4 regions of the Litoribacterium kuwaitense genome follow, and region 3 is predicted to be linked to each of the others. Evidence: riboswitches for the same ligand, from Rfam matches in the RefSeq annotation. Region 3 holds a riboswitch; each other region holds the start of a gene.
The links. A riboswitch is a leader RNA that binds a small molecule or an ion and turns the genes downstream of it on or off. The one in region 3 is predicted to bind thiamine pyrophosphate.
Positions count from the first base shown of each region.

Region 1: linked by a shared signal. The riboswitch ahead of thiD (bifunctional hydroxymethylpyrimidine kinase/phosphomethylpyrimidine kinase) and the one ahead of thiE (thiamine phosphate synthase) in region 3 are both predicted to bind thiamine pyrophosphate.
Region 2: linked by a shared signal. The riboswitch ahead of G4V62_RS15395 (thiamine-binding protein) and the one ahead of thiE (thiamine phosphate synthase) in region 3 are both predicted to bind thiamine pyrophosphate.
Region 4: linked by a shared signal. The riboswitch ahead of tenA (thiaminase II) and the one ahead of thiE (thiamine phosphate synthase) in region 3 are both predicted to bind thiamine pyrophosphate.

Region 1 is NZ_JAALFC010000028.1:33,294-36,367, forward strand. Features, by position in the region: gene G4V62_RS13485 (sensor histidine kinase) at 1-92, shown strand, start outside; gene G4V62_RS13490 (GNAT family N-acetyltransferase) at 99-482, opposite strand; gene G4V62_RS20360 (GNAT family N-acetyltransferase) at 422-661, opposite strand; gene thiD (bifunctional hydroxymethylpyrimidine kinase/phosphomethylpyrimidine kinase) at 1,072-1,884, opposite strand; TPP riboswitch at 1,988-2,093, opposite strand; gene G4V62_RS20365 (GNAT family N-acetyltransferase) at 2,193-2,435, shown strand; gene G4V62_RS20370 (GNAT family N-acetyltransferase) at 2,432-2,725, shown strand; partial or broken gene G4V62_RS13510 (ABC transporter ATP-binding protein) at 2,845-3,074, shown strand, end outside.
Region 2 is NZ_JAALFC010000037.1:21,346-24,419, forward strand. Features, by position in the region: gene cls (cardiolipin synthase) at 106-1,614, shown strand; TPP riboswitch at 1,659-1,765, shown strand; gene G4V62_RS15395 (thiamine-binding protein) at 1,942-2,238, shown strand; gene G4V62_RS15400 (ABC transporter permease) at 2,266-2,997, shown strand; gene G4V62_RS15405 (ABC transporter substrate-binding protein) at 3,037-3,074, shown strand, end outside.
Region 3 is NZ_JAALFC010000001.1:149,649-152,722, reverse strand. Features, by position in the region: gene G4V62_RS00795 (thiazole synthase) at 1-667, opposite strand, end outside; gene thiE (thiamine phosphate synthase) at 673-1,500, opposite strand; TPP riboswitch at 1,580-1,687, opposite strand; gene G4V62_RS00785 (YqgU-like beta propeller domain-containing protein) at 1,729-2,772, opposite strand; gene G4V62_RS00780 (M14 family metallopeptidase) at 2,872-3,074, opposite strand, start outside.
Region 4 is NZ_JAALFC010000056.1:9,024-12,097, forward strand. Features, by position in the region: gene G4V62_RS17650 (LysR substrate-binding domain-containing protein) at 1-395, shown strand, start outside; gene tenA (thiaminase II) at 590-1,288, opposite strand; TPP riboswitch at 1,432-1,534, opposite strand; gene G4V62_RS17660 (DMT family transporter) at 1,659-1,970, opposite strand; partial or broken gene G4V62_RS17665 (DMT family transporter) at 1,970-2,334, opposite strand; gene G4V62_RS17670 (hypothetical protein) at 2,534-2,833, opposite strand; gene G4V62_RS17675 (sugar phosphate isomerase/epimerase family protein) at 2,951-3,074, opposite strand, start outside.

The DNA of each region.
Region 1 (3,074 bases), on a different contig from region 3:
TTGATTTACATGATGGGAAGATACAGGCGGACAGTACCCATGAAAAAACGACGTTCCAAGTCACACTTCCATTGTGGGAGAGGGCTTCTTGACGAAAATTAATGACGCTTCGTCAAGTGTAGCCATTCTCGTTTTAGCAGCCGATGCATGATGACGTCTCGGAGCTCGCCATCCTGCATAATATAATCTTTTAATAAACCTTCTTGCTGAAAGCCAAGTCGTGTGAGTAATTTTAATGACGCTTTGTTTTCAGGCATGACCGTCGCCCCAATTCGCAGAAGTCTTCCTTCCGAAAACCCCCAATGGATCATTGTTGCTAGCGCTTCAGTAGCATAGCCGTTTCCCCAAAAAAATGGGTCCAGCTCGTAGCCCATTTCCACTCGCGCATTTCGTGGCGAGCATTCATGAAAGCCGCAGCTGCCTATAAAGATCGGTCGGCCGTTTTGGTTTTTTCGATTGCCCAGCGAAGACCCCAGCCATATTGAACGCTTTCCCGCAAAGAACGCACTAAAAGGACGGCCTCCTCAAAGGTCGTTAGTTTTTCCATGCCATACATTTTTGTGACTTCTTTATTGCTTAAAATTTGAAAGAGCGGTTGGGCATCTTGCTCTCGTAACGGGCGGAGCCGCAAGCGGTTCGTATAGAGTGTTGGTACGTCCATTGGACAGACCTCCTTAAGAACGGATCGTCAATTACTGTCCTTGAATTGTACCATGAAATAAGTGGTGACATTGATGTCATGCGATCCTTAGCTAAAAAAACCCCGCATCCTTTTGCAGGTGCGGGTAGAAAAGGGGGTGGTTCTCAGGTGATTGATACAGATCGTGCTGTAAATATATGTTAACATATGAAGAAAATAAAATATAATCATTTAGCAGCGCTATTGCAAAAATGCATCATATGATACAGAATATTCAGAATGATAATTTCTTGAATGGGAATAACGAACTAATTTTAGGGAGTAACAGACCATGAATCTTGGAGAAAAAATCACAGCTCCCTTGATTGTATAAAAGGAACTATGATCCATTGAAAAGGTTTGGCAAATAAGAGACGATAAGAGAATACTTTTTATTTGTTTTGGCGACGGCGCCATGCCCAGTGGTTTGTTGGACCGTTCCCGTGACCGATATTTAGACTGTCTTCAATAGCAGCCGAAATAAATGCTTTGGCTGTTTGGACGGCTTCTGGAATAGACGCTCCTTTTGCCAGTGCGGCTGTAATGGCAGCTGAATACGTACAGCCTGTGCCATGGGTATGTTTTGTTGCAACTCGGGGAGAGCTAAAGCTGTCAAAGGCACCATTTGTGTATAAGATATCGGTTGCTTGCTCGTCGTCCATACGATGCCCGCCTTTTAACACACAAGCCGTTGCCCCATAGACCTCTACAAGTTTTTTTGCTGCATCTTTCATATGCTCTATTGTCGTAATGGACTGACCGACCATCTCTTCAGCTTCCGGAATGTTTGGCGTCACGACAGTCGCCAGAGGGAGCAATTCGTTTAACAGACTGCTTCGAGCGTCTTCTGCAAGCAAAGCGTCTCCACTTTTAGCAACCATCACCGGATCCATCACATAATTTTTTACTTGCTCTGTTTTTAGTACATGTGCTGTTACTTCAATGACCGGAACGGCAGAAAGCATGCCGGTTTTTACGGCGTGAGGTGGCAGATCTTCAAAGACGGCTTTTAACTGATCCTCAATAAAAGAAGTCTCCATATTAACGAAAGAACGTACACCTAACGTGTTTTGGCTGACGACAGCTGTGATAGCGCTTGTGCCGAAGACATCAAGCTCTTGAAACGTTTTTAGGTCAGCTTGAATACCTGCCCCTCCCGACGGATCAGTGCCGGCAATCGTTAAAGCAATAGGTAATGTCATCATGAACCCTCCATATGTATTAAGAACTGCGAGAGAGCCACAATAAAAAAACCGTCTGCTTCTGGTCATCAGAGAGCCACACGGCATATGAAAGCATGGTAATCATAGCTTTAGCCGATAGCTTCCCTACGCTGGTCTTAACCAGATCAGGTTCAAAGGGTCAAAGGATTACTTCTCTCAGCCTTTTTACTAAGGCTCCCCTAGCAGTCTTTCCTGTATATGTTGATCGTAACTCAATGACCGGCTATTGTGAAGCTTTTGCTTCAGAAAATTGGTTTTCTCCTGCAAATTGTAAAGGAGGTTCATAGCAAATGACGATTTGTGCTGACGACATAGACATTCGTCCTCTGCAGACAGTAGATATCCCAAAAATGTCCAAATGGCTGCAAAATCCAAGCCTGTTACAGTATTATGAGGGGAGAGACCGTCCGCATGACGAGTCACTCGTCCAACACCGCTTTTTTCGCAAAGAAAAGACGAAGCGAAGATTCATTATTCTTTTTCGCCATGAGCCGATCGGCTACTGTCAAGTTTATCAGCTGGAAATGATATGAAGGCCGGTTATGGTTTTCGGGATGAACGGATGACTCTAGGGATGGACCAGTTTATTGGCGAGCCCAATTATTGGGATCGGGGGATTGGACAAGCGTTTATGAATTTCATGTTAAAACGGTTGACTAAGGAATTTGGCACGTTTCGGGTGGTCGTTGACCCTCGGATACAAAATCAACGAGCGATTGCGTGTTATTTAAAAAGCGGTTTTACGAAAAGGAAAGAGTTACCACAGCATGAGTTGCATGAAGGTGTTTGGGAAGATTGTGTGCTGATGTCTGTAGAGGTGTAACAGAAAAACGAGCTCATGAAATACAGTATCTCTAATTGACAGATGGAGATTGCAAAAATGAAACCTTCTTCTGTTTATTCGCGTATATTTGTTAAACAACAAAGGAAGGAGACTGAACAATGGACGGTCTCACATTTCATCAAGTGAGTAAAGACTTTGGAAAAAATCGAGCAGTTGACCGGCTTGATTTCCATATTCCACAAGGGCAGATGTTCGGCTTTTTAGGAGCAAACGGTGCAGGGAAAACAACGACGTTTCGCATGATTCTCGGCATTTTTTCCCCTTCTGAAGGTCATATTGAATACAATGGGCAGCTGATGAAGCCGATGAGTCATGATTGGATTGGTTA
Region 2 (3,074 bases), on a different contig from region 3:
TAAAGACTTGAATAGGTCACACGAAAACCAAGCCTAAATAATGGCATAAACGGGTATATCCTTATCATTGCAAGGACTGCTAACAACGGAAAGGGAAAACCGACAATGAAACAAACGAGACAGGTCTTTTTAATGTTGCTATTGATTGCTTCTTTCTTCCTAGGGATAAGTGATTGGGTCGATGACAGAGAACGCTTCATCTCTTGGCTCATCTATGGCTTCATCATAGCTTCAATCTGCTTTGCCATTCTACTCGAAGGCCGAAATCCTTACAAAACACTCCTCTGGATTTATACAATGATCTTCTTCCCTATTGCAGGCTATGCCCTGTACTTAATGACCGGGCAGTTGGAAGTAAAGGGACACTTATTCAGGCAAAAACGACAAGACAATCGCTGGTACTTTGATCGCCTCCATAACAACAAGCCTCGCGATACGTGGCAAGGTTTAGGAGAAACAGAAAAAACGATCTCTACTTTTATTCAACAAACGACAAAAAATGATATGAGCTTCTATACGAATGCCGATATACTGACAAACGGCGAAGAAAAATTCCCCGACCTGATCACCAATTTGAAGACAGCGAAACACTTTATCCATTTAGAGTACTATATTTTTCGCTCAGATCACATCGGGACGACGATCATTGACATCCTTTGTGACAAAGCGGAGCAAGGTGTAGATGTCCGTGTCATTTACGATGGCATTGGAAGCATTCAGTTGAAGCGCAAAGCCATTCAACGAATGAAACAGTCCGGTGTCAACATTTATGCATTCCTTCCATTGAGTGAAGGACTCAAAACCCAAAAAGTTAATTTTAGAAACCATCGCAAAATCGTCATTATCGATGGGCAGACAGGTTATATCGGTGGACTGAATATCGGAGACGAGTATATCGGTCGTTCACGAGAGTTTAACTTCTGGCGCGACACACATGTCAAAATTAAAGGTGAAGCCATTCAACATTTGCACACGATTTTTCTAATGGACTGGCAATATGTCAGCGGAGAAAAATTGCCCATTAAACAGTTCATTTCCAATGAAGCACTTTTACAAGAAAGTGCGGATGGTGGTGTACACATCGTGTCAAGCGGTCCAGATTCTGAGCAAGGAACAATGGCCGACATCTACTTTACGATGGTCACTGAAGCACGACAATCGGTATGGATTGCTACGCCTTATTTTATACCTAACAAAGCGATGCGTACGGCGTTAAGCACAGCCGCCTCCAGAGGTGTAGATGTTCGTTTAATGGTACCGGAAAAAAACGATGGTTTTTTTACTCGCTACGGGACACAATCTTACTTTGCAGAGCTCTTATCTAAAGGCGTAGATATTTACACGTACCATAAAGGTTTTCTCCATGAAAAAGTCATCATTGTCGATGAAAACGTCGCTTCAATCGGGACAGCGAATGTCGACCTGCGCAGTTTTAACTTAAACTTTGAAGCGAATGTATTTCTGTTTCAATCAAAGGCTGTCGCTACACTTGTAAATGATTACCAATCCGACCTTAACGATTGCAGGCAAGTTATATCCTCTGAATGGAAAAACAGACCTTTTTCAATGCGGGTGAAAGAATCCTTTTCTCGCTTATTTTCACCGGTCTTGTAGACAGTAGACACCTTATGATCTGAATGCTATAGTGTACTTGAATTGAATATGCTGCGGGGAGCCGTTTTTGGCTGAGAGGGTGATTTGTCACCGACCCAAAATACCTGATCTGGATCATGCCAGCGAAGGGATGTCAGCGAGTTGCCGCTTGTTATAGATCATGTGGCTACTTTTGCTTTGGTATATACATCGCTTCTTTAGCGATGTTTTTTATGCGCAAAAAAAGCATGAGCTGTTGTGATCATACACCGCTATCAACTTAAACGAGTCGAAGGCGTTGTTTACGCAGTGATTCAATGATACATCAAATGAAGGGAAGGAGATCGTATGTCCACTGTAAACTTAGGTTTTCAAGTATTACCGAAAATGAATCCTGGGGAGAGTTCGTATGACGCTGTTGACCGCGCGATTGATGTCGTTGCTCAGTCTGGTGTTTCTTATGTGGTCGGACCAATGGAAACGGTGATGGAGGGAGAATTAAATCACCTTTTGCAAATTGTCAAACAAGCCCAGGACGCATGCATTGCTGCAGGTGCTCATGAAGTCATGACGCATGTAAAGATCCATTACCGCCCAGATGGAGGCGTCACTCTTGATGAAAAAATCAGCAAATACAGAGGGTAAAAAGTATGGAGCGGCATCGCCTTACCAGTGCTATTCATTTTACTCCTCCTTCTCCTATGGGAAATCGCCACTTGGGGGACAGGAATTGAACAGTGGATTTTGCCACCACCTAGCGTCGTCATACAAACGCTTTGGGAAACACGTGATTTATTGTTCACCCACATCGGCCCAACCTTAATGGCAACATTTGCTGGCTTAAGCATTGCTATTATCGTCGCTGTGACCATCGCGACGTTAACAGACGTAGCCTATTGGATTAGACAAACTATTTACCCACCGCTCGTTATTTCGCAGACGATCCCGATTATCGCTTTGGCACCACTGTTTATGATTTGGTTTGGCTATGGCTTATTACCTAAAATTATTGTCGTCGCACTCGTCTGTTTTTTTCCTATTACGATTAGCCTAGCCGACGGATATCGGCAAGTCGATCCGTCCATGCTCAGGCTTTTACGTTCAATGGGCGCGTCCCGCTGGCAGCAATTTAAGATGGTTAAACTTCCAGGCGCGCTTCCTTCATTTTTTTCCGGCTTACGAATTGCTGGCACTTACAGCGTCATGGGAGCTGTTATCGGTGAATGGCTCGGAGCGAGCAAAGGACTTGGCGTGTTTATGACGAGATCTTCTCAATCGTTCCAAACCGATCGTGTCTTTGCAGCGATCATCGTCGTCGTGTTGCTCAGTTTGACCATCTTTTTACTTATTGAGGTCTGTGCCAGACTCACAATGTCATGGCACTACCAGGCGAAAAAAAAGTAATACGAAGTTTTGCCTAGAAAAATCAAGGAGTGAATCACAATGAAAAAACATCATATTCTTCAGGTTGGATGGCTCGC
Region 3 (3,074 bases):
TCGCCGTAGCCATTGCTGCCGGGTTTTGCGCGCGAGCAATTGCGGTATTAATTAACACCGCACTGGCGCCTAGCTCCATCGCTGACGTTGCATCTGTAGCAGAGCCAATACCAGCATCAATCACGACCGGAACAGTTAATGTTTCACAAATTTGCTGTAGGTTGTATGGATTTAATAACCCTAAGCCTGTTCCTATCGGTGACCCACCTGGCATAACAGCTGTCGCCCCGGCTTCTTCTAATCGTTGGGCAAGCACAGGATCGTCGGACGTATAAGGAAAGACTTTAAAACCTTCCTCAACAAGTATCCTTGTCGCTTTCAGGGTTTCAATCGGGTCAGGCATTAACGTTCGGTCTTGAACGCTAATTTCTACTTTGATCCAATCGCTTAGCCCGCTCGCTCTCGCTAATTTTGCGATTCGAATCGCTTCTTCGGCATTTGTCGCCCCAGAAGTGTTTGGTAAGTAGACAAACGGCCGATCTAAATGTTGTAAAATAGCATCTTCATGCGGATTTTCGACATTGACACGCCGAACGGCAAACGTTAGCACGTTAGCTTCTGATGCTTCAATGGCTTCATTTTGTACAAACGGGTTCGGAAATCGCCCAGTCCCAAGAAAAATTCGTGAAGTGAGCGTCTTCCCCCCAATCGTCCATGATTGATTCATTAAGCTTATCCTCCTCCGACAAACTGAACCATTTCTATTGACATACCATCGTGAAGAAGAACAGAATGTCTGTCTTCCTCTTGAATAATCTGCCCATCCACTTCTGTAACAACGAGACCAGGGTCAATGCCAATTTCTTTAACAAGCGCTTCTACCGTTTCTACGTTCGTTGTTGTCGTTTTACCATTCAATTGAACCGAAATGCTGTTATGCGTTTTTAACAACTCATGCGCCTTCCGAACGACATAGGCGGGATCTTGATGCCCAACGATTTCACTCACCATACAAATGCTTGCTGCACCTGCCTCGATGACTTCTTGGAGATTGTGTAGCTTGATGCCACCAATCGCAACAAACGGAATATGAAGATTACTTTCTTTTAACGCTTTAATATATTCAAGACCTACCGGCGCAACAACATCTTCTTTCGTGTTCGTTTCGTAGACTGGTCCTGCCCCAATATAATCCGCACCTCTCGCTTGTGCGTCTAAAGCTTGCTCCATTCCGTGAGTTGAAATACCGATCACTTTACCTGGACCAAGCTGCCTTCTAGCTTCTTCAATCGGTGTATCGTCCTGACCGAGATGAACCCCTGTGGCATCCACATCAAGAGCAATATCAATGTAATCATTTATAATGAATGGTACATCATATTGATCACACAGCTTTTTTAGCTGCTTTGCTTTCTCATAAACGACTGGCTTAGAAGAATGTTTATCTCTTAGCTGCACAATATTAGCTCCACCTTTGAGCGCCTCTTCCATGACTTCAAGCATGGATACACCTGGATGAAAAACTTCTCCTGTAATAGAATAAACGGGTCCCAGCTGCATATAGAAATCCTCCTTTATAAAAAATAAAGCCGTTTTCCATAGGGAAACGGCTGTACGGATGGTATAAATCAACCCATCTAACGTTACACCGTGACTTCCCTTCGCTGGAACAACCCAGAGCAGGTTCAAAGAGTAAAAGAATCGATTTCTTTTTCTCAGCCCATATTGGGCACCTCTAGTCACTCATTCACTATATTATCTCAAATGATCAAAGATTTCTCAACTCAGCTACAAAATCTCCTTCGTCTCGCTAGATCGTAAGCGAACAATCGTTGCCTGATCGTAAGAATGTACGATAGCCCACTCACCATTCGGCGATACATCGAGACGATGATTCATCGGCAATTGAACCTCCTGCAGCGACTCACCATCGCTTAAACGATACGTATGTAACATTGATTGCTCCATACGATTTTGCATGACAAAAAATTGGTTTTTTTCCGGATGAAATTGCAACGGTGGCAAAAAAAAGCTGTCTCCCTTCCACGGAATCATCGCTTGTTCTTGAAAAATGCCTTCTACGATCTTATATATACCGATCATGAGACGAGACTCACGCTCTAGGAGTAAGGCTACATTTGGTGCATCAATATAAAAATCCTTCACAGCTGCTTGCAAGGGAATGTCCGAATGCGCTTCTTTCTCAACGACATGAAGCGAATTGTCTTCAGCATTTTGGTACATGAGTGAAGATGCATTAATCCATTTGACAAATGGTGAGGCCGTATCCACTTTCATAACCTCATCCGTATCGTAGTTCCATACTTCTGTGTTAAAGCTCCAGTCTCGATTAAATGAAGAGATGACCATAGTCGAGGCATTCATAGGGTTTAACGCAATATACAGGTCATTGGCCTGTGCTGTTTTTTTATTTAACACGTTGCCGTCCGAATCGATGATTAACAATGTGCTGTCTGTCCCTGTTTGGCTTGTATGAAGAGCAAACCTTTGCTGGCTTCGCTCATATTGGGCAGCACTGACAATATCCGTTGTCGCATATAACACTTTTTGCGAGCCGGTATGTAAATGATAAAGCACGATCGTGGTCTTCTCAGGCTCCCTTTTTAAGAAATATAATTCCGCGTTATTTTTCCATTGAATAAATTCCCAAGCCTCATCATCTGTCCTTTCTAAAGTGACAAGGCCATTGATACCGACCTGCTTTAATTCTAAGCTTTTCGCACTGACACTTGCTTGACCAAGGGATGACGCTTGATTACAGCTCACCAATAAGATTAGGCAAAAAAGCAAGACCCCTTTCAACATTTTCATCCACATTATTCTCTCCATCATCTATCATTCTTTCTCTCTATTCTACCGTTTAGGTTTTGACTTCACAATGAAAAACCAATCGTTTCCACTCTATTCTTTTTAGCAGGAATCTTTTGTCTTTAAAAAGGCGGCCATAATTTGTTCTGTTGCCTGATATATCTCACGATACATACTCAGCGGCAGCGGGTTGATCCCTTTTCCGAGCTCTACTGTAAACCCTGGTCGTCTATGCGTTTGAATAAACCAGTCCTTAAATCCAGCGTGACTGTCAATGGTTTGGACCGGCTCATAACCGCAAACGT
Region 4 (3,074 bases), on a different contig from region 3:
ATGACCTGGCCGACCGGCTAGATGCTCCAGTGACGAAGGAACAGCTCTCCCAATGGTCTTGGGTGCAAAGAGAGGAAGGGTCAGGCACACGAGCCTATATGGATGATTTTCTTAAAAACAACGATATCCACGTGTCACAAAAAACGACGATTTCTAGCAATTATGGCGTCAAAGAAGCCGTTGCCAACGGACTCGGTTTGTCCATTCTTTCCAAATGGGTTGTGCAAAAAGCATTGCAGCATAAAGAAATCTCGATTGTCCCAATGATCGACTGGCCCGCAACGAAACGTCACTTTTACCTCATTCTTCCTAAAGCTCCAAAAACCTTACTTGTCGATGCCTTTATCAACCATTTAAAGACTTCGATCGAGCAGCAAATAAAAACAACGCCATAGCACATCAGCTTTTGAATATTTTAGTTGGTTACTGCACCTCTACGGTGCCAATTACATAATTACACGTTTAAAATCGCAAAATCCCCTTTCCAACATCTACATAGGAAAGGGGATTTCAATTCATTTAACGTCTCAACAGTCAACGCTTTTAAGTTAAACAAAGGACACCATGATGCGATCCACGTGGACTGACATCACTTCATGTCTTCGAGAATATTTTGAACGGGCCATTCTTCTACACTGTACGCCATTTCCCAAAAGCCGAGCTCTAGCTGACAACTTTTCGCAAAAGCTTCGCGCATTTTTTCCTTTTCCCACGGAGCCGCTTTTTCCTCTACGTATGCGTCTAGCCATGTACGCAAGCTTTTCGTTAATTCATCCATACTGCTCGTTCCATAAAAATGAATCCAGTCATAAAAGGGATGCTCACCTGGCTGTGGATTCACTTCATTCACTAACCGTTTCCCTATCTCAAGGTATGTCCACGGGCACGGCAGCAACACAGCCATAATTTCCCCAAGCGTACCTTGGTGCCCTGTATTCATCATATGCATAACATAATGGTTTGCCGTTGGCGCCAAAGGAAATCCTTGTAGCTCTTCATAGCGAACGCCCGCCACTTGACACAAATTATTGTGCGGGTGAATCTCACTGTGCAACACGAACGAAATCTGCTCATTAAACAGTGACATATCCTCTCGAGATGAGCATTTTGAAATCGCCAATCCATAAACCTTCATAAAAGCGTTTAAGTATTCGAAATCTTGTTTCACATAATGGATTAATGCTTCTTTCGGTACATCACCTTTTTTTAACCCTTGAACAAACGGATGATCAAAAATAGCTTCAAACGTGGCATCATTCTCAGCGCGTAACATTTCAGTAAATGACATCAGAATCCTCCTTGTAGATCAGCTACTGGGGAACCTGTTATGCATTGCCTTCATGAAAACGACTAAACGACTGTCTGTACCCAACAAAAAAACCGCTCCTAAACACGTAGGAACGGTCGTATGCACAGGTTTAAAAAACGCATCATGAGCCGTCTCCACTTCCCTACGCTAGCATTAACCAGATCAGGTGCAAAGGGACTAAGGATCACTCCTTATCTCAGCCAAATGGCGCCCCCAGTGGACTGTCATTGTATTCCCTTTCAACATATCTAACCGAGCTCTTAATGTCAAGGTGTACTGTAATCCTGTTGCGACCTTAAATATTTTACATGCATCATCGTCAACATCCGCGAGACAATACGTCATGCGCTTAAAAAAACCGAAGGCCTACGACACCGGTCACAATGAGCGCAATAAAAAACAAGCGGGCAGCCGTTTTTGGCTCTTTATAAATCCACATTCCGAACAATACGCTGCCAACAGCGCCGATTCCCGTCCAGACCGCATACCCTGTACTTAACGGCAATTCTTTGAGAGCAACGGACAACAAATAAAAGCTCAATCCGCCAAAAACAATGGCAAAAATCGTTGGCTTCAGACGGCTCAATCCTTCCGACGCTTTCAAAGCAAGAATGCCACCGATTTCTGCAAAACCTGCGATGAGTAAAATGATCCAAGCCATTATGTCGCCCTCTCTTCTGACTGTGCCTTTTTAGAATCCCCGGATACGAACTTAAGCCCAATAATGCCTGTAATGAGAATTCCGATAAAGATCACCCGAATGATACTCGTTTCCTCATTCAAAAAGGTCATGCCAATGATCGCTGTGCCGACAGCGCCTCCGCCAGTAAACACAGCGTAAGCAGTACCTACAGGGACAACTTGCATGCTCTTCGATAAAACAAAAAAGCTAATGACAATTAAGGCAATTGTGACAAAGCTGATTAATGGTCGTGTAAATCCTTCAGACATTTTCATTCCAAACGCCCAAGCAATTTCTAACACGGCCGCAAAAATATATACGTCCAAGCCTTCTTTTCTGTCATGGCCTCTCTCCCCTAACTACCGTTTGTTAGTTACAACTACCTACCGTTCGTATTATAAGGGGAAAGGTGCTGTAGAGCAAGAATTTCTTCTGATCACTCTCGCTTTTTTTATAATGAAACGGGGGAAATTTGCCCTTCTTCGTTTTACCACCTTAGCATCAGAAGGACGACAAAAAACCCGTTTACACGGGCATCATTGTTACTTCTCCTCTTTCGTTGACACATATGCATCAATCAGTAAAACAATGGCAGCGACGATATGGCTAATCATCCCGACCACTGGAATAAAGCCTAGCAAGCTTGCACCAATACCAAACGCTGGACCAATGATACGTTTTTTGTGTGATCGATTGATAAGCAAGACGACGACATGAACAACGAGCATGATCCAAAGTGGCGCCCATCCGTTGGCTACAATAAATATCCCGCCAATAAAAGGAATACCTAACCCCGCTTCGATGACACCTGTAACCCATTTAAGTATTGTAGGTAGAGACATAATCTTCTCCTTTTAATTAATTTCCTCAATTGAACTATACCACAAATACCGAAAGAATAAACAGGGGAAATCGCATAAGGACAAGCTTTCATTATTCTTTCATAATGGATGCACACCTTAATACTGTGCTTCAACCGCCTGCTTTACTTTCGCAATACCGTTCCACATATTTCCTGGAAAAGAATTTATCACAATGAGGGGTGCTTCTGATGAGACAGCTTGAAGCATTCGCCGCAATTCC